DNA from 2 places in the Bacillus sp. 2175 genome. Region 2 is predicted to be linked to the other one. Evidence: a T-box and tRNA genes for the amino acid it is inferred to sense, from the RefSeq annotation. Region 2 holds a T-box; the other holds one or more tRNA genes.

Region 1 (9,389 bases), 1.7 Mb from region 2:
TGGTGGGATACCGCCCTGACTGTATTGAAATTCTAACCTACGGGTCTTATCGACCCGGGAGACAGTGTCAGGTGGGCAGTTTGACTGGGGCGGTCGCCTCCTAAAGTGTAACGGAGGCGCCCAAAGGTTCCCTCAGAATGGTTGGAAATCATTCGTAGAGTGCAAAGGCATAAGGGAGCTTGACTGCGAGACCTACAAGTCGAGCAGGGACGAAAGTCGGGCTTAGTGATCCGGTGGTTCCGCATGGAAGGGCCATCGCTCAACGGATAAAAGCTACCCCGGGGATAACAGGCTTATCTCCCCCAAGAGTCCACATCGACGGGGAGGTTTGGCACCTCGATGTCGGCTCATCGCATCCTGGGGCTGTAGTCGGTCCCAAGGGTTGGGCTGTTCGCCCATTAAAGCGGTACGCGAGCTGGGTTCAGAACGTCGTGAGACAGTTCGGTCCCTATCCGTCGTGGGCGTAGGAAATTTGAGAGGAGCTGTCCTTAGTACGAGAGGACCGGGATGGACGCACCGCTGGTGTACCAGTTGTTCTGCCAAGGGCATAGCTGGGTAGCTATGTGCGGAAGGGATAAGTGCTGAAAGCATCTAAGCATGAAGCCCCCCTCAAGATGAGATTTCCCATAGCGTAAGCTAGTAAGATCCCTGAAAGATGATCAGGTTGATAGGTTCGAGGTGGAAGCATGGTGACATGTGGAGCTGACGAATACTAATAGATCGAGGACTTAACCATATAATATGAAGCAATGTTATCTAGTTTTGAAAGAATATAAAAAACTTGTTGACTTTCAAAAGTGAATGAGTTACAATAATTCTTGTCTTAAATGAATACAGTCTGGTAATGATGGCAGAGAGGTCACACCCGTTCCCATACCGAACACGGAAGTTAAGCTCTCTAGCGCCGATGGTAGTTGGGACCTTGTCCCTGTGAGAGTAGGACGTTGCCAGGCAAATGGAGGATTAGCTCAGCTGGGAGAGCACCTGCCTTACAAGCAGGGGGTCGGCGGTTCGATCCCGTCATCCTCCACCATTTAGCCGACTTAGCTCAATTGGTAGAGCAACTGACTTGTAATCAGTAGGTTGGGGGTTCAAGTCCTCTAGTCGGCACCAGAAATCATGGCGGTTGTGGCGAAGTGGTTAACGCACCGGATTGTGGCTCCGGCATTCGTGGGTTCGATTCCCATCAGTCGCCCCATTTTTCTTAAATAAATTAATATGCGGGTGTGGCGGAATTGGCAGACGCACCAGACTTAGGATCTGGCGCCTTTGGCGTGGGGGTTCGACTCCCTTCACCCGCACTTTTAATTAAATAACTCATACATGTCTTGCGGAAGTAGTTCAGTGGTAGAATACAACCTTGCCAAGGTTGGGGTCGCGGGTTCGAATCCCGTCTTCCGCTCCAATTTTCAATATGACATGCCGGGGTGGCGGAACAGGCAGACGCACAGGACTTAAAATCCTGCGGTGGGTGACCACCGTGCGGGTTCGACCCCCGCCCTCGGCACCATATGCGCCCGTAGCTCAATTGGATAGAGCGTTTGACTACGGATCAAGAGGTTAGGGGTTCGACTCCTCTCGGGCGCGCTTTTATTAACGGGAAGTGGCTCAGCTTGGTAGAGCACCTGGTTTGGGACCAGGGGGTCGCAGGTTCAAATCCTGTCTTCCCGATATTCCTAAAAACATGGGGCCTTAGCTCAGCTGGGAGAGCGCCTGCCTTGCACGCAGGAGGTCAGCGGTTCGATCCCGCTAGGCTCCACTTATATTAATATCATTTATGGCGGTGTAGCTCAGCTGGCTAGAGCGTACGGTTCATACCCGTGAGGTCGGGGGTTCGATCCCCTCCGCCGCTACCATAAAGGACCTTTAGCTCAGCTGGTTAGAGCAGACGGCTCATAACCGTCCGGTCGTAGGTTCGAGTCCTACAAGGTCCACCATTAGACGTATATATCTCGGAGGTATACCCAAGTTCGGCTGAAGGGATCGGTCTTGAAAACCGACAGGCGGCGAGAGTCGCGCGGGGGTTCGAATCCCTCTACCTCCTCCATTTTTTCTAAAGTGAATATTTTATCATCGCGGGGTGGAGCAGCACGGTAGCTCGTCGGGCTCATAACCCGAAGGTCGCAGGTTCAAATCCTGTCCCCGCAACCAAATGGTCCCGTGGTGTAGTGGTTAACATGCCTGCCTGTCACGCAGGAGATCGCCGGTTCGACCCCGGTCGGGACCGCCATTTTTTACATAAAGGCTCGGTAGCTCAGTCGGTAGAGCAGAGGACTGAAAATCCTCGTGTCGGCGGTTCGATTCCGTCCCGAGCCACCATTTTGAAATCACGAGCCGACTTAGCTCAATTGGTAGAGCAACTGACTTGTAATCAGTAGGTTGGGGGTTCAAGTCCTCTAGTCGGCACCACTTTCAAAATGAGCCATTAGCTCAGTTGGTAGAGCATCTGACTTTTAATCAGAGGGTCGAAGGTTCGAGTCCTTCATGGCTCACCATTTACAATTTAATGCGGGTGTAGTTTAGTGGTAAAACAAGAGCCTTCCAAGCTCTGGTCGAGAGTTCGATTCTCTTCACCCGCTTTTTAATTATGGGCCTATAGCTCAGCTGGTTAGAGCGCACGCCTGATAAGCGTGAGGTCGATGGTTCGAGTCCATTTAGGCCCACCATAATTGTTCCGCAGTAGCTCAGTGGTAGAGCTATCGGCTGTTAACCGATCGGTCGTAGGTTCGAGTCCTACCTGCGGAGCCATATTTATAGAGAAGTACCCAAGTGGCTCAAGGGGCTCCCCTGCTAAGGGAGTAGATCGCGAACGCGGTGCGAGGGTTCGAATCCCTTCTTCTCTGCCAGAACTGGCCCGTTGGTCAAGTGGTTAAGACACCGCCCTTTCACGGCGGTAACACGGGTTCGAATCCCGTACGGGTCATACTAAAAGAGATAGCATAATCTGCTATCTCTTTTTTGTTGTATAAAAGTGAACTTTGGATAGTCTGCTTTTTTATGCATAGAAGAAATATGAAGTATGGGCTGTTGCAGTTGGGTATATAGAGCGGTAAATACAATCATGTTATTTATTTGGACCTGTATGGATATGAAGGAATTATCTATCTAAAATGATACCTCAAGTTGAACTTTTACCCCAGCTGTATGGCTGTAGCCTCCTACACTTGGAGAAACGGATGAAAATAAATAATATATAGAAGAAGCTGCTTTCTCTCAACAGGTGTGATCTACTGAAGACAGCTTTTTTATGTTGTCAGTATTGTCGAGTTTTGTCGGTAAATCGATATATTGCAAAAATCGCTGATATAATTTGAGTTACGATCGATAAATTTTAATAATCGCTGATATATTTGGAGTTACGGTCGATATATTCTAAAAATCGCCGATATAATTTCACTTACCGATGAAAACCACAAGAAAAACCCTTTCACAATCTAAAGAAAACGCCTCCATTGAAATGGATTCCACACCTATTCCAATAACTTTACACTCTATGTGAAAAAGTTCACAAATAGGTCATAATTTGTGAAGTAATTCACAATAATACGTGCTACAATATGAATGTAAAGAAGTTAAACAACATTAAATTAGTATTTTAATTAATTACTTAAACAATCATAAAAAAATATATGTGAACAATAGAGAGGGGAAATTACCATGAAAAAAGGTATCAATCGTGTAGTATTAGTAGGAACAGGAGCTGTAGGTTGTAGTTACGCTTACTCAATGATTAACCAAGGTGTAGCTGAAGAATTCGTATTAGTAGATGTTAATGAAGCAAAAGCAGAAGGGGAAGCAATGGACTTAAGCCATGCGGTACCATTCTCTCCATCACCAACAAAAGTTTGGAGCGGTAGCTATGCAGATTGTAAAGATGCAGATTTAGTTGTTATCACTGCTGGGTTACCACAAAAGCCAGGTGAAACTCGTTTAGACTTAGTTGAGAAAAATACAAAGATCTTTAAACAAATCGTTCGCGTCATTATGGATAGCGGATTCGATGGAATCTTCTTAATCGCAACTAATCCAGTTGATATTTTAACTTACGTAACTTGGAAAGAATCTGGTTTACCGAAAGAGCGCGTAATCGGTTCTGGTACTACTTTAGACTCTGCTCGTTTCCGTTACATGTTAGGTGACTACTTAGATGTAGATCCACGTAACGTTCATGCTTACATCGTTGGTGAACACGGTGACACTGAACTTCCAGTATGGAGCCACGCTACTATCGGTGTACAAAAATTAGAAACAATCTTAGCTAACAACGAACAGTACAAACAAGAAGACTTAGACAAAATCTTCGAAAACGTACGTGATGCAGCTTACCATATCATCGAGCGTAAAGGTGCAACTTACTACGGAATCGGTATGTCACTACTTCGTGTAACTAAAGCAATCTTAAACAACGAGAACAGCGTATTAACTGTATCTGCATACCTTGAAGGTCAATACGGCGAGAAAGATGCTTACGTAGGTGTTCCAGCTGTAATTAACCGCGAAGGTGTACGTGAAATCGTAGAACTTGAGCTAAATGAAGAGGAAAAAGTGAAGTTCGCTCATTCTGTAAAAGTATTAAAAGAAACAATGGCACCAGTACTATAATAATTGCTAAATAATTCAGAGGTGGGAAACTGCTTCTTACCTCTGAACTTATATAATTTAATATAAATTCCTTTTCCGGTTTCCCTTGTATATCCCCAATATACCCCTTTTGCTGGATAAGGGTCGTTTATAGAAAAGAGCACTCTATTTTACGTAGAGTGCTCTTTATTATTCCGCTATTTGCCGGGCAGTAAAAACCCACTGATTAAAGTTTCATTTTATTATTTTTTAGGTGTTAATCCTAATTTCTTTAAAATATCTGCCAGTGTACCGCTTTTGGATTTTTCTACAGGTGTTTGTGATTTAGATGCATCTGGACCTTTTTTCAAGAAGTTCCTTTCAACGAAGCGAATATCTTTTTCGTCGACAATACCATCTTTATTAAGGTCTCCGTCTTTTACAGTTAGTCCTTTTTTACCATAGTTGCTAGCGATAATTTCAGCATCTTTAATATCGATTACTTTATCAGCATTTACATCGCCGGCAAGGTTTTCGTCAGGTCTTGCATAATAATATTGGCCAAGCAGCTTACCGTCTTTTTCAGTACCAAGTTTCGTTGTTAGGCGGTTTGTTAAATGTCCTGTCACCTCTACATATAAGTTATAGTCGCGTTTATTAACTGGAAGTCCATTTAGTTTGAAGTATCCGTATTTATCTAGTGAGCCTTCAAACTTATGACGGTAAGAATCAGTCGCATATACTTTTACGCCAAGCTTTGTATAATCGAACTTTTCATCTAAATATTCGCGTTCATTTAAGAACGCACCAGGTTTAATATTTCCTTCTACTAGTGAGTTTAAGGACATAACTGAGAATGTTTGATCTTGAAGTACACGCATTCTATTTGGTTCTGATTCACCTTGTTTCCAGTAAACAAAAATTGGTGACTCTAATTGAGCGTTTGCTTCATAAAATTCATCATTTTCTACTTTGAAAGTTACATCAATGAACGGGAAATCACCATCTAATCCAGCAAAGTTTTTGTCATCGATAGCGCCGCCAACTGTAACAGAACCTGCCTCTAATTTCGGTTCATTTACTTTTGCAGTTACTCCTTTTTCGGAAAGTAGCTTTTCAAAAGCAGGATTAAATTTCGCATTTCAATAACATTGTGACAAAAAATATTGAGAAACATTTTTTTATGACAGATTATTTTGTTTTGATTTTGAGTGGAAAATAGCATGAAAAATAGGATAAACATAATAAAATAAAGGTTGAGAAAAAATAATTGGTAAAAATATAGAAGAATAATAAAGCGTTTTCAATGAATATTCGTCAAAATTCGATATTTTACACGGAAATGTGAAGAAAAACTAACATTTTTAAGAAAAAAACGAATGTTTTTTATAAATTAACAAGGATATTGCAGTTTTTCGCAGAAATAGTTAAAGTATAAAAAATTCTGTCATCTAAGTGAGGTGAACATATTGAGTGTAATAAATTGTGAAGAAGTGAAACGAGATGAGTTTCATACAGAAAAGTACTATGAAAGTTATAACATCTTTGGCGCACATGTTGTGACGGAAGATGAGATTCAAGGGGTACGATTTACAGTCTGGGCTCCTCATGCGAAAGCAATGAGTGTTGTTGGAGATTTTAATGAGTGGGATTATGAGCAACATAAGATGCTACAAGTGACAGAAGAAGGGATTTGGTCCTTATTTATACCGCATATTGAAGAAGGAGAAATATATAAATATGCGATTGAAACGTTGGCTGGTGACGTCATTTTAAAGGCAGATCCGTATGCTATATATGCAGAAGTAAGACCGAATACGGCATCTGTAGTTTTTGATATAAAAGGATATGAATGGAATGATAAAAACTGGAATCGTAAGAAAAAGAAAAAACCGATTTATAAAGAAGCGATGACAGTTTATGAATTACATTTTGGTTCTTGGAAAAAGAAAGAAGATGGAACACTATATTCTTACAGGGAAATGGCAGAAGAACTCATTCCGTATGTGGTGGAACATCAATTTACACATATTGAAATTATGCCGCTTGTTGAGCATCCATATGATCGTTCTTGGGGATATCAAGGAACGGGATATTATGCAGCGACGAGTAGATTTGGTACACCGCATGATTTAATGTATTTTGTCGACGAATGTCATAAATATGGAATCGGTGTCATTTTAGATTGGGTACCGGGGCATTTTTGTAAAGATGCTCACGGTTTATATTTGTTTGATGGCACACCGACCTATGAATATAAAGATAAAGATGTACAAGAAAATCTAGTATGGGGAACTGTCAATTTTGATTTAGGAAAGAGAGAGGTACGTAATTTCTTAATTTCAAATGCGTTATTTTGGATGAGATATTTCCATATTGATGGTTTCAGAGTAGATGCAGTTGCGAACATGTTGTACTGGAATAAAGAAGGACAAGAGCAAAGTAATGAGTACGCTGTGTCATTTTTAAGGGAGTTAAATGAAGCAGTGTTTGCAGAGGATGAAGATTTTCTTATGACGGCAGAGGATTCAACAGCTTGGCCACTTGTAACAGCACCAACGTATGAAGGTGGGCTTGGATTCAATTACAAATGGAATATGGGCTGGATGAATGACGTGCTGAAATATATGGAGTGTGCGCCAGAGTACAGAAAATATATTCATGAGAAAATGACGTTCTCTTTACTATATGCTTACTCTGAAAACTTCATATTACCCCTTTCTCATGATGAAGTCGTTCATGGGAAAAAGTCGTTATTAAATAAAATGCCAGGTGATTACTGGGATAAGTTTGCTCAGCTTCGTTTATTATATGGATATTTCTTTACTCACCCAGGAAAGAAATTACTTTTCATGGGAGGAGAATTCGGGCAGTTTGATGAGTGGAAAGACCTTGAAGATTTAGATTGGAATTTACATGATTTTGAAATGCATCGTTATATGCATGATTACTTTAAAGAGCTCATAGCATTGTATAAGCGCTCAAAACCACTTTGGCAGCTTGATCATTCGCCTGAAGGTTTTCAGTGGATTGATGCTAATAATAACGAGCAAAGTATTTTCTCGTTTATCCGCCAAGGGGATAAACAAGAAGATGCGTTAGTTATCGTATGTAATTTTACGAAAGCTACATATGAAAACTATAAAGTAGGTGTACCAGATTTCGAGTATTATAACGAGATTTTAAACAGTGATGCACAGCAATATGGCGGTTCGGGACAAGTGAATAAGAAACGTCTTAAGACGATTCTAGAACCGTACCATAATCAAGCAGCACATGTAGAGATTACAATTCCACCATTTGGCGTATCCATATTACGACCAGTGAAGACGAGAAAGGGGAGCAAAAAACAAGATGGCTCAAAAACAAAAGTGCGTAGCAATGTTACTAGCAGGGGGAAAAGGTAGTCGTTTAAGTGCATTAACAAAGAATTTAGCCAAGCCAGCTGTTCCATTTGGTGGTAAATATCGCATTATTGATTTTACGCTAAGTAACTGTGCGAATTCTGGTATTGAAACGGTTGGGATTTTAACGCAATATCAACCACTCGAACTTCATAATTATATCGGAATCGGAAATGCGTGGGATTTAGACCGAGTAAACGGTGGGGTCACAGTCTTACCTCCTTATGCGGAGTCTTCAGGGGTTAAGTGGTATACAGGTACGGCAAGTGCCATTTATCAAAACTTAAACTATTTAAGTCAGTATGAACCGGAGTATGTTCTCATTTTATCAGGCGACCATATTTATAAAATGGATTACAGTAAGATGCTAGATTACCATATTCAGAAAGAATCGGACGTATCCATTTCTGTTATTGAAGTACCTTGGGATGAAGCGAGTCGCTTTGGCATTATGAATACAAATGAAGAAATGGAGATTGTTGAGTTTGAAGAGAAACCACAATTTCCAAGAAGTAATCTTGCATCAATGGGAATCTATATTTTTAATTGGTCAATTTTGAAAGAGTATTTAGAGATGGATGCAAGAAACCCTGAATCTAGTAACGATTTTGGAAAAGACGTACTTCCCCTTTTATTGGATGAAGGGAAGAAGCTAATGGCGTATCCGTTTGAAGGATATTGGAAAGATGTTGGAACGGTGAAGAGCTTATGGGAAGCGAATATGGATTTGCTTCGCGATGAAACATCACTGAATTTAAACGATCGTAATTGGCGTATTTACTCTGTCAATCCAAACGAACCGCCTCAATATATTGCTGAAAAGGCGAAAGTAGAAGAATCGCTTATTAACGAAGGGTGCGTCATTGAAGGGGACGTGAAGCATTCTGTGTTATTCCAAGGAGTGACGGTGGAAGAAGGAAGTATGGTGATTGATTCTGTCGTTATGCCAGGGGCTAAGATTGGTAAAAATGTTGTGATTGAAAGAGCGATTGTTGGATCAGAAATGGTTATCGAGGATGGAACAATCATTCGTCCAGAAAAGAATGTTGACGATGTAGTATTAATTGCTGAAGGGAAATAGAAAAGGGGGATGAAATGAATGGGAGAAAAAATGTTAGGAATTATTAATGCAACGGGAAGTTTTCCTTCCTTAAAGAAAGTAACAGGGCATCGTTCACTAGCGGCGTTACCGTTTGGGGGCCGTTATCGACTCATTGATTTCATGCTTTCAAATATGGTGAATTCTAGTATTCATAGTGTGGCAGTTTTTACAAGCCATAAAAATCGTTCGTTAATGGACCATGTTGGTTCAGGAAAACAGTGGGATTTAGATAGAAAACGAGACGGACTATTTTTATTCCCGCCAAACTGCCAATGTGACCAAGATGAATTTGGGTCTTTTGCACACTTTAGAAGACATATTGA
Region 2 (9,389 bases):
TTTATCATTATTTATTACTGTATGAAGTAGGCATTTAATATATGAAAATTGGCAATGATGCGGATTATACGTTTTTTTATTTAAACGTTAATTGAAAATAAAAAAAGAGTGTACAAATGAGGAGGTTCTGAGAAAAAAATAGGTTTTATTAGTGTTTAATTAATATATAGTGTAGCTCTGTATTGCGTAAGTGTATAAATATGAATATTCATAAATCCTTGTCACCTCCAGGGATATTGGGATTTTAATTCACATTTACATGAAAATGAATACACAGATTAAATAATTGTCACATACCTCACAAATGTTTCGTCACATTTATGATTACTAAATGAGGAGGAACATATATGAAAATATTTGTAGCAGGTGCAACTGGTGTAATAGGACGTTCTTTATTACCACTGTTAATAAAAAATGGGCACACGGTGTTTGCGATGATCCGTAATACTTCGCAAGTAGAAGCAATGAAAAAGGTTGGTGCCATACCAGTAATAGCTGATGTATTTAATAGAGAGGCTGTATTTTCTGTATTAGAAGAAACAAATCCCGATGTAGTTATTCATCAATTAACGTCATTGTCATCATGGAATTTTGAGGATAATGCAAAAATTAGAACAAAAGGCACTCGTAACCTTGTCGATGCAGCTAAAAATGTAGGGGTACAGAAAATAATCGCTCAAAGTATTTCATGGGCGTATGAACCAGGGGATACATTTACGACTGAAAAAGATTCACTACATATTACTGCTTCCGCGCCTCGGCAAGTCACTGTTAATGGCATATTAAAATTAGAAGAAGCTGTTACTGAGTTACCTGAATCGGTTATACTTCGTTATGGCACATTATATGGACCAGGAACATGGTATGCGGAAAACGGATTAATAGCAAATCAAGTTCGTAATAATGAGATTATCGCATCAGACGGGATAAGCTCGTTTATACATGTCGAAGATGCTGCAAGAGCTACTATGCTAGCCCTTAATTGGCCTTCAGGAATCGTAAATATTGTAGATAATTATCCAGCAACTAGTAAAGAATGGTTACCAATATATGCAGCAGCGATAGGGGCACCTAAGCCTAAAGTTCAAGATGGGAAAAATAGTTGGGAAAGAGGAGCTTCCAATAATAAGGCACGTAAAGAGTATGGTTGGATACCTTTATTTCCATCATGGTCTGAAGGATTTAACAACTTAATAGGTAAGTAAAACACAACTTTAATGGGAATGATAGTAAAATACACCATTAAAGGATTGGGTTATTATGAATATAATTTGGGAAAGTATTATATTAACTTTTACTGGAATAATTGTCTTGAAAATGACAGGTAGTGCATCTGTCAGCCAAATGACAAGAGCTGAAATCATTATAGTTGTATCAATCGGCCGTATTATTGTAGAACCTGTATTAAGTAGAAAAGTAGTCCCATCTATATTTGCGGCCATCATATTTGCAAGCATACTACTTATTATTCATTTCTTTGAATTGAAATCAAAGAAGGTGGAACAATTTCTAAATGGAAGTAGCATTATAATTGTTGAAAACGGAGAGATTGTAAAAGAGAATTTGATGCAGGCAAAAATGTCGGAGCAACAACTATATATGCAATTAAGAGAAAAAGGGATCCATGATGTAAAGAGTTTACAGCAAGTTACAGCGGAACCGAATGGGCGTATTGGTTATCGATTAATAAAAGAAGCAGAACCAATAACTTTAGAAATGTTAGAAAAAGTATTAGATAGGTACAATATAAAAAGATAATTTCTCGTGAGAAAAAGCCAATTTTTTAACGATAAAATGTAAGAGAGAACTATAATTAAAAGTTATTAAGAATTATTAAAGATATTTATATATTGATTATGCACAAATAAAAAGGACAAGCATATAATAGAAGTACCTATTAACTTTAAGTAACCTTAACTTTCTTTAATAGGATATCTCAAAATCCCCAAAAAGAGCACTTGCGGAAACAAGTGCTCTTTTATTTGGAATTTTAAACCATAAATATTGAATAAAATGTTAAAATGAAAAGAGCAATTTTTGTAATTAAAACTGTAGTATATGAATGGAGTGTTATTGAATGCAAACAAGAAAAGCCTATCTATATGTATTTGACACGATGTCGGATTGGGAGTACGGACATTTAATTGCTGAACTTAATACAGGGAGATATTTTAAAAAAGATGTAGCGCCTTTTAAAGTAGTCACAGTTGGAATAAATAAAGAAATGGTTATTTCAATGGGGGGCTTGAATATACAGCCGGATATTTCCCTAGATGAATGTATCCTTGAGAGTAACGATCTATTAATTTTACCTGGAGGGAATACTTGGAGTGAAGAAATACATAAACCTATTTTGCAAAAAGTTGATGAGGCTTTAAAACTTGGTACAATTGTGGCTGCCATTTGCGGTGCAACTATAGGTCTTGCAAATTACGGTTACTTGGATTCTATAAATCACACAAGCAATAGTTTAGAGTATATGAAAATGGTTTGTCCTACTTATAAAGGAGAAAATTTTTATAAAGAGGGACCTGTATCATCCAGTGAAAACTTTATTACCGCATCGGGTGTAGCTCCTCTAGAATTTGCCATGGAGGTATTGAGAAAATTAGATGTATTTGCGCCGGATACACTTCATTCATGGTATAAACTGAATGAGACTCATGAAGCGGAATATTTCTTCCAGTTAATGAATTCAATTAATAGCTGATTAGTATTTCGAATGAAAATTATATTTTAGATGATACGAAAACTAATAACGAAATAATATTATGAAGATAAAAGGTAAGGGTGTTCCTATGAATATATGAGAAAATATCCTTACCTTTTATAGTATTATTTCTGAAAGGCAAAAGTAATAGCATTTGTTTTTAATTGAATGTGTCTTTCATTACGAACTATATTATAAGCTAATTCTTTTATTTCAACTTTTACTTCTTTCCATCCTTTATAAATGTTTTTTAATAGACGTATCAGTTCTTCGGTTGAGAGATTAATTTCAATTAAAGCTTCTAATTCTTCATTCGTTTTTAAATCAATTTCTTGTATGTTAGAGTTAATAATCAAACAATTAATACCGCCGTTTTTTGTCACTTTTTTCATAGAATGAAGTACGTTTTTAAAATCTTCTTCTGATTTGATATGTTCTAAACTGGATACTGCAACGATATAATCATAAGCGTTAGAGTCAATATGATAGTTTTCAATTGCTGCTTGTTCTGTTTTTATAACCTCGAATACATCATGTTCTTTGCTATAAGTTTGTAGCTTTGTTAAAGCGGAATTAAGTAACTCAACACATGTAACAGTGCTGCTAGTATTTCTTATCTTTTGTGCAATTGGAATGCTATTTCTACCGATGCCAGAGCCAAGATCAAGTACTTGCAAGTTGTTTTGTCCTTCAAAGTGACCCATCAAGTCCATAACTGTTTTAACCGGTTTGTACAGCCAAGAGCCAATTTCAAATAGTTTATATTGTTCATAGCAAAGGCCGTGATATTTCTTTTCTTCTTGTCTTATGTAATCGATACGGTTCACATTGTTTCAGCTCCAATATTTTTATTGCAAAATGAATAGGTGGGACAGCCTTTAACATTTGTTTGAATTCGAAAAATACCACCAGCATGTGGATACTCTTTTAATTCGTCATCAGTCATTCTTGTTCTGGCTGTTGTGATATATAAATCTGTTAAATTAGGTCCTCCAAATGTACATGATGTTACATATAAAGCTGGAATTGGAATGCTTAATATTTTTTCTCCAGTAGAGGGATTCCATCTAGTTATTTTTGAACCTCCCCAATGTGCAATCCATAAACAGCCGTCTTCGTCAATTGTCATACCATCAGGTAGACCATCATTTTCAGAGAAAATGATTACATCAATTGGATTATGAATGTCTCCAGTACGTATATTATATTGATAGCGAACCACTTTTTTAGTAGGTGTATCTATAAAGTAAAAGTATGTATGATCAGGTGACCAAGCAATTCCATTTGATGTATTTACATGTGAAACTTTTTTCTCTACACTTAAATTATGATGTAAACAATACAAGGAACCTGCAGTATTCATACCGTATGTATCTGTAGAACCTGCCCAGAAACGACCAGCTGGATCACATTTTCCATCATTGAAACGATTTTCTATTAAATGTGGTTCAGGGTCAAAAATATGTGTCAGTTTTTCGGTATTTATATTAATAGAATAAAAGCCTTTTTCCATAGCTAAGAGTAGTACATCCTCTAAATATGGAACAACACAGCCGATTTGTTGATTGAGTGAAATTACTCGGTTCGTATTAGCGGTAGGATTGTATATGCATAATTTTCTCTCCATAATATCAACCCAATATAAAAGTTGCTTTTTTTCATTCCAACATGGTCCTTCAGCTAAACTTGCTTTAGCATCTAAAACTAATTCTATATTACTGAACAAGATGTTCACCTCGCGTTATAAGATATTAATATAATTCGATAAGAATAGAGGTAAACCTTTTAGTCAAAGGATATTAAAATTTATGCTGTAGAAAAATGACCTTCTCACAAGTGATTAAAAAAGTGTATAAACAAGGAGAGGAAAATGCATATGATGTTTTATGAGATTGTTTGCTTTTCTTGTAAGAATATATTTCGTGTTTACGAAGGCAGTGAAAAATATAAGCGATTTAAAGAAAAACCAAAAGGGGTATATTGTTGTGATGAGTGTAGTCACAAAATTCAATTAGAAGCGATAAAGAATTTTTTTTAGGTAATTATATGTTTTTGATTCGGAAAAGTTTGACAATAAAAGTGTTATAAATTATCATATTAAAAAACTAATATTTAAAATGGCATGGAAGAGAAGAGTAGTTAAGAAAGAATACGTACAGAGAGCTCTGGTAGCTGAGAAAGAGCGGTATACATCTTAACGAAAAAAGACTTGGAGCTGCGCAAGGAACTAATTTATTTAGGGATGGTGCGACGGGTTCTCCCGTTATAGAGATAGGGTATAAGCATATTTTGCCGTACCTGAAGAGGTTAATATGGTGACATATTAACAAACTGAGGTGGTACCGCGAAGCTAACAACTCTCGTCCTCAAGATGAATAATCTTGGGGGTGGGAGTTTTTTTATTGCATAAAACTGAGAATACGAAAACAAAAAATAATTGAGGTGAGCAATAAATGCATTGGGCGTATGAAGTAGCACATGAATTAATTAGGAAACATCCAAATAAAGAAACGTTTGTTTGTGCATCTGGAATTAGTCCTTCAGGTTCTGTTCATATTGGGAACTTTCGTGAAATCGTAACGACTTATTTCGTAGTAAGAGCACTTCAAGGTTTAGGGAAAAAGACTCGTTTTATATTTTCGTGGGATGATTATGATCGATTTAGAAAAGTTCCAAAAAATATTGATCCATCTTTTGCAAAGTATATTGGTATGCCATACTGTGATATTCCAGATCCGTATGGATGTCATAACTCGTATGCGGAGCATTTTGAAAAAGAGTTTGAAACATCGCTTCAAGCATTTGGAATTGAAGTAGAATTTATTTATCAACATGATGAATATAGAAGTGGAAGGTATAACAAAAATATTTTAGAGGCTTTGTATAAACGAAAAGAAATATATGATATTTTAATGGATTTTAAAACTGGAGAGTGTAGTGAAGAAGAGCGAAACAATTTTTATCCAGCTACATTATATTGTGAGAGGTGTGGAAAAGATACAACAACTATTACACATTTTGATGAAGTATTAAAAACAGTCCGGTATGAATGTGAATGCGGAAATGAAAAAGAATTATCCGTATTAAATACAAATAAAATGAAACTAAACTGGAAAATCGATTGGCCGATGAGATGGATGATAGAGGATGTTATTTTTGAACCGGGTGGAAGAGATCACTCATCAGAAACGGGTAGTTATAATGTATCAAAAGAAATTGCAAGGAAAATATTCAATCGTGAAGCGCCTCATTACGTTGCTTACGATTTCATTGGTATTAAAGGGAATCATGAAAAAATGTCTAGTTCTTCAGGGAATAGCATTACACCAAGCGATTTATTGAAAGTGTATATACCAGAAGTAATTCTCTTTATGTTTGCCAAATACAAACCAGGCGCTGCTTTTCATATTGGGTTGGATGAAGATGTGATTCGTAATTATACAGAGTATGAACGATTGAAAGATAGCTATGAAAATAAAACGCTCAAAAATGAAGATTTATTTGATGCAATTAAACTCTCTAAAGTTGATAGGCAGTTTAAAGAATATCCGAGATTTAATCAAGTAGCAGGAACGTTACCGCTATTAAATTTTGATTCATCTATTTTACAAGATACATTAGAAAAAATAGATAGAAGTTATACATTAGATGCTATGATAGCGATATGTAACCGCGCAGAGTATTGGATAAAAAACTTTCAATCTGAAAAATTAATTGCGGTAAATCGAGAGAGAAATACAGAGTTTTACAACACATTAGATGAAAGACAGAAAGAATGGTTAGTAAAAGTTTGCAATATACTTCGTTCTAACAAAGATTACTCTAACTTAATGGAGCAATTGTATTCGATTTGCCATCATGACAATAAAAAAATAATGAAAGAAAATCAAAAACAATTATTTATTATTATTTATAAGCTCATTATGAATCAGTCTAGTGGCCCACGTATATCGTTATTAATACATGTGGTGGGCATCGAAAAATTCATCTCATTACTAGATTTCTAAAATAAAGCTAAAAGAAACGCAAGTACTTAGACCTCTAAGTACTTGCGTTTCAAATTTTGCTAGCGTGAATACATTTTTGGACATTCATCACCACTCGGTTCATAAAAACAATGGCTTTTAAACTGTCCTACAAATGGCTGATTATACCATTCAGGTGGACAAGCTCCAACTGGACGGAAATACCAAAGAGCCCATCGTGCAGGCCAGCGCCATTCACCTTGTAAAACTTTTCGTGCAATTTCTTTTTCTGATTCACGAGCGCGTTGATAAAAATATCCATATTGTACTGCTTCAAATCCGCCGGGGCTTTGATATACAGCGTCGCGTACGGTACGGAGTTGTTTAAAATCTAAGCAATCACAAAATACACGGTTTACTACAACGCATCCAACTAACTCCTCACCTTGGCGACCTTCGCCTTCAGCTTCAGCACGAATTAAACGAGCTAGTAAATCAACATCACTTTCGTTGTATGGAATAAGGGGCATAGTGATACCACCTTTCTGTTATAGTAAAGAGTGTATGTTATAAAACAATCTGCGTGCTTTTTTACATAAAAATAACATTTAATTTTAAGAGGAGCTTGTATAAAAAGAGCTAATTAGTAATAGTAGATAAATATAAAAGGGAGAGGTATTATGTATCGAATTCATAAAGACCATATCATTTACTCAATGTCACCAGAAAATAAACCTTGTATGGAAGTGGAAATTGGGAGCAGTCTTGTATTTGAAACATATGATTGCTTTGAAAATCAAATCGATTCTGAAGATGTTGTGTTTCAAGAATTAGATTGGAACCGAATTAATCCAGCGACTGGACCTGTATATGTTAAAGGAGCAGAACCTGGCGATATATTAGCCGTAACGATTGAAAAGATTAAAATTGCAGAGCAGGGCGTTTTAACTACAGGTGCAAACCTTGGTGTAATAGGGAATGAGTTAAATGAAAATACAGTGAAAATTGTCCCAATACATAATGAACATGTTTTGTTTTCAAGTGAACTACAAATCCCGATTAATCCAATGATTGGGGTAATTGGTATTGCACCGAAAGAAGAGAGCATTTCATGTGGCACACCGCATGATCACGGCGGGAATATGGACTGTAAAGAAATTAAAGAAGGAACAACATTACTACTACCAGTTAATGTCCCAGGAGCACTATTAGCGTTAGGTGATTTACACGCAGCAATGGGGGATGGTGAAATTGGGGTTAGTGGAGTAGAGGTTGCTGGTGAGGTAACTGTAACAGTTCAAATTATAAAAGGGAAAAAATGGCCACTACCAATGGCTATTCAAAAAGAAAAAGTAATGACGATTGCTTCAGAAAAATTGCTAGATGATGCAGCAAATCGTGCTGTACGTAATATGGTGACATTTTTACATGAAGAATTAGCAATGTCTAAAGCTGATGCAACGCTTTTATTATCGGCAGCAGGTAATTTAAAAGTTTGCCAAGTTGTGGATCCGTTGAAAACGGCGCGTATGGAATTAGGGATGGATTATGTGGAGAAACTAGGATTTACTTTTAGTAAATTTCATATTAAATAGATAAGGGACGAAAAAGGATACTTTTGTATAAAAGCATCCTTTTTTAATTTACGGATTTTGTGAAAAGAGGTAGTATTTATTTTATATAAGTATATTTGAGATTGTGGATTAAAAAGGAGTTCAATAATGGTCAAAATTATGATTGTAGAAGACGATATGAAAATTGCAGAACTATTATCGACACATGTTGGGAAATATGGTTATCAAGGAGTTATTGTATCGGACTTTCAAAATGTATTAAACATTTTTTTAGAAGAACAACCAGAGTTAGTTTTATTAGATATTAATTTACCGAGTTTTGATGGGTACTTTTGGTGTCGTCAAATTCGCGGAGTTTCTACATGTCCGATACTATTCATTTCGGCCCGTGAAGGCACGATGGATCAAGTTATGGCGTTAGAAAATGGTGGCGATGATTTTATTCCGAAGCCTTTTCATTATGAAGTTGTAGTGGCGAAAATTCGTAGTCATTTAAGACGTGCATATGGAGATTATGCACCGAAACTAGAAGAGCGAATGATTGAGCAACAAGGCCTTTGTTTATATCCTGAAAGACTTGTATTGAAACTTAGAAATGAAGAGATTGATATAACGAGAAACGAAGCTATTTTATTAGAGACATTAATGAAAAATTATCCGCGTGTTGTGAGTAGAGAAGTGTTACTTAATAAATTATGGGATAGTGAATCTTATGTTGATGATAATACATTAAGTGTAAATACAACACGTGTGCGTAAAAAGTTACAAACGTTACATATAGAAGGTGCGATTGAAACGATTCGTAGTGTTGGATATAGATTGCATATTACTTGGGATACTGGTATAGAAAAATGATAAGGTTGTTTATACGTGATCATATACCACTTATTTGCTTTACTATAATTCAACTACTAGCTATATTTCTCGTATATTGGTTTGATGGGCATAATCATATTACAACGGCGTTATATGCAATGTTTCTAGGGGCTTTCTTTATGGGAAGTTATTTAGTGTTTCGTTATTTTACACATCGTTCTTTTTATGAGCGCTTAGCAAACCCGATGCAATCTTTGGGCGCGACACGTTTCTCTATAAGCGTTTAGACGTGAAGTGAGAGTGTTGCTGAAATTTATCTTAAGC

Evidence for each region. A T-box is a leader RNA that pairs with one kind of tRNA and senses whether it is charged. The one in region 2 lies ahead of lysS (lysine--tRNA ligase), so its partner is inferred to be a tRNA-Lys.
Region 1: it has a tRNA-Lys gene. The T-box ahead of lysS (lysine--tRNA ligase) is inferred to sense a tRNA for this amino acid. The anticodon was not compared.

Annotation. Positions count from the first base shown of each region.
Region 1 is NZ_CM173819.1:4,590,252-4,599,640, reverse strand. Features, by position in the region: rRNA gene ACXKY9_RS23970 (23S ribosomal RNA) at 1-736, shown strand, start outside; rRNA gene rrf (5S ribosomal RNA) at 838-953, shown strand; tRNA gene ACXKY9_RS23960 (tRNA-Val) at 958-1,033, shown strand; tRNA gene ACXKY9_RS23955 (tRNA-Thr) at 1,038-1,113, shown strand; tRNA gene ACXKY9_RS23950 (tRNA-His) at 1,123-1,198, shown strand; tRNA gene ACXKY9_RS23945 (tRNA-Leu) at 1,221-1,301, shown strand; tRNA gene ACXKY9_RS23940 (tRNA-Gly) at 1,331-1,405, shown strand; tRNA gene ACXKY9_RS23935 (tRNA-Leu) at 1,422-1,510, shown strand; tRNA gene ACXKY9_RS23930 (tRNA-Arg) at 1,514-1,587, shown strand; tRNA gene ACXKY9_RS23925 (tRNA-Pro) at 1,598-1,671, shown strand; tRNA gene ACXKY9_RS23920 (tRNA-Ala) at 1,687-1,759, shown strand; tRNA gene ACXKY9_RS23915 (tRNA-Met) at 1,780-1,856, shown strand; tRNA gene ACXKY9_RS23910 (tRNA-Ile) at 1,861-1,937, shown strand; tRNA gene ACXKY9_RS23905 (tRNA-Ser) at 1,955-2,047, shown strand; tRNA gene ACXKY9_RS23900 (tRNA-Met) at 2,075-2,151, shown strand; tRNA gene ACXKY9_RS23895 (tRNA-Asp) at 2,155-2,230, shown strand; tRNA gene ACXKY9_RS23890 (tRNA-Phe) at 2,244-2,319, shown strand; tRNA gene ACXKY9_RS23885 (tRNA-Thr) at 2,334-2,409, shown strand; tRNA gene ACXKY9_RS23880 (tRNA-Lys) at 2,420-2,495, shown strand; tRNA gene ACXKY9_RS23875 (tRNA-Gly) at 2,509-2,579, shown strand; tRNA gene ACXKY9_RS23870 (tRNA-Ile) at 2,590-2,666, shown strand; tRNA gene ACXKY9_RS23865 (tRNA-Asn) at 2,674-2,748, shown strand; tRNA gene ACXKY9_RS23860 (tRNA-Ser) at 2,756-2,846, shown strand; tRNA gene ACXKY9_RS23855 (tRNA-Glu) at 2,852-2,923, shown strand; gene ACXKY9_RS23850 (L-lactate dehydrogenase) at 3,658-4,602, shown strand; partial or broken gene ACXKY9_RS23845 (dockerin type I domain-containing protein) at 4,824-5,702, opposite strand; gene glgB (1,4-alpha-glucan branching protein GlgB) at 6,030-7,967, shown strand; gene glgC (glucose-1-phosphate adenylyltransferase) at 7,915-9,045, shown strand; gene glgD (glucose-1-phosphate adenylyltransferase subunit GlgD) at 9,064-9,389, shown strand, end outside.
Region 2 is NZ_CM173819.1:2,902,913-2,912,301, reverse strand. Features, by position in the region: gene ACXKY9_RS15175 (NAD-dependent epimerase/dehydratase family protein) at 348-1,205, shown strand; gene ACXKY9_RS15170 (DUF421 domain-containing protein) at 1,261-1,758, shown strand; gene ACXKY9_RS15165 (type 1 glutamine amidotransferase family protein) at 2,078-2,710, shown strand; gene ACXKY9_RS15160 (class I SAM-dependent methyltransferase) at 2,836-3,537, opposite strand; gene ACXKY9_RS15155 (SMP-30/gluconolactonase/LRE family protein) at 3,534-4,436, opposite strand; gene ACXKY9_RS15150 (DUF2197 domain-containing protein) at 4,581-4,748, shown strand; T-box leader at 4,825-5,081, shown strand; gene lysS (lysine--tRNA ligase) at 5,164-6,717, shown strand; gene ACXKY9_RS15140 (cell wall hydrolase) at 6,777-7,205, opposite strand; gene ACXKY9_RS15135 (acetamidase/formamidase family protein) at 7,356-8,270, shown strand; gene ACXKY9_RS15130 (response regulator transcription factor) at 8,397-9,104, shown strand; partial or broken gene ACXKY9_RS15125 (hypothetical protein) at 9,101-9,322, shown strand.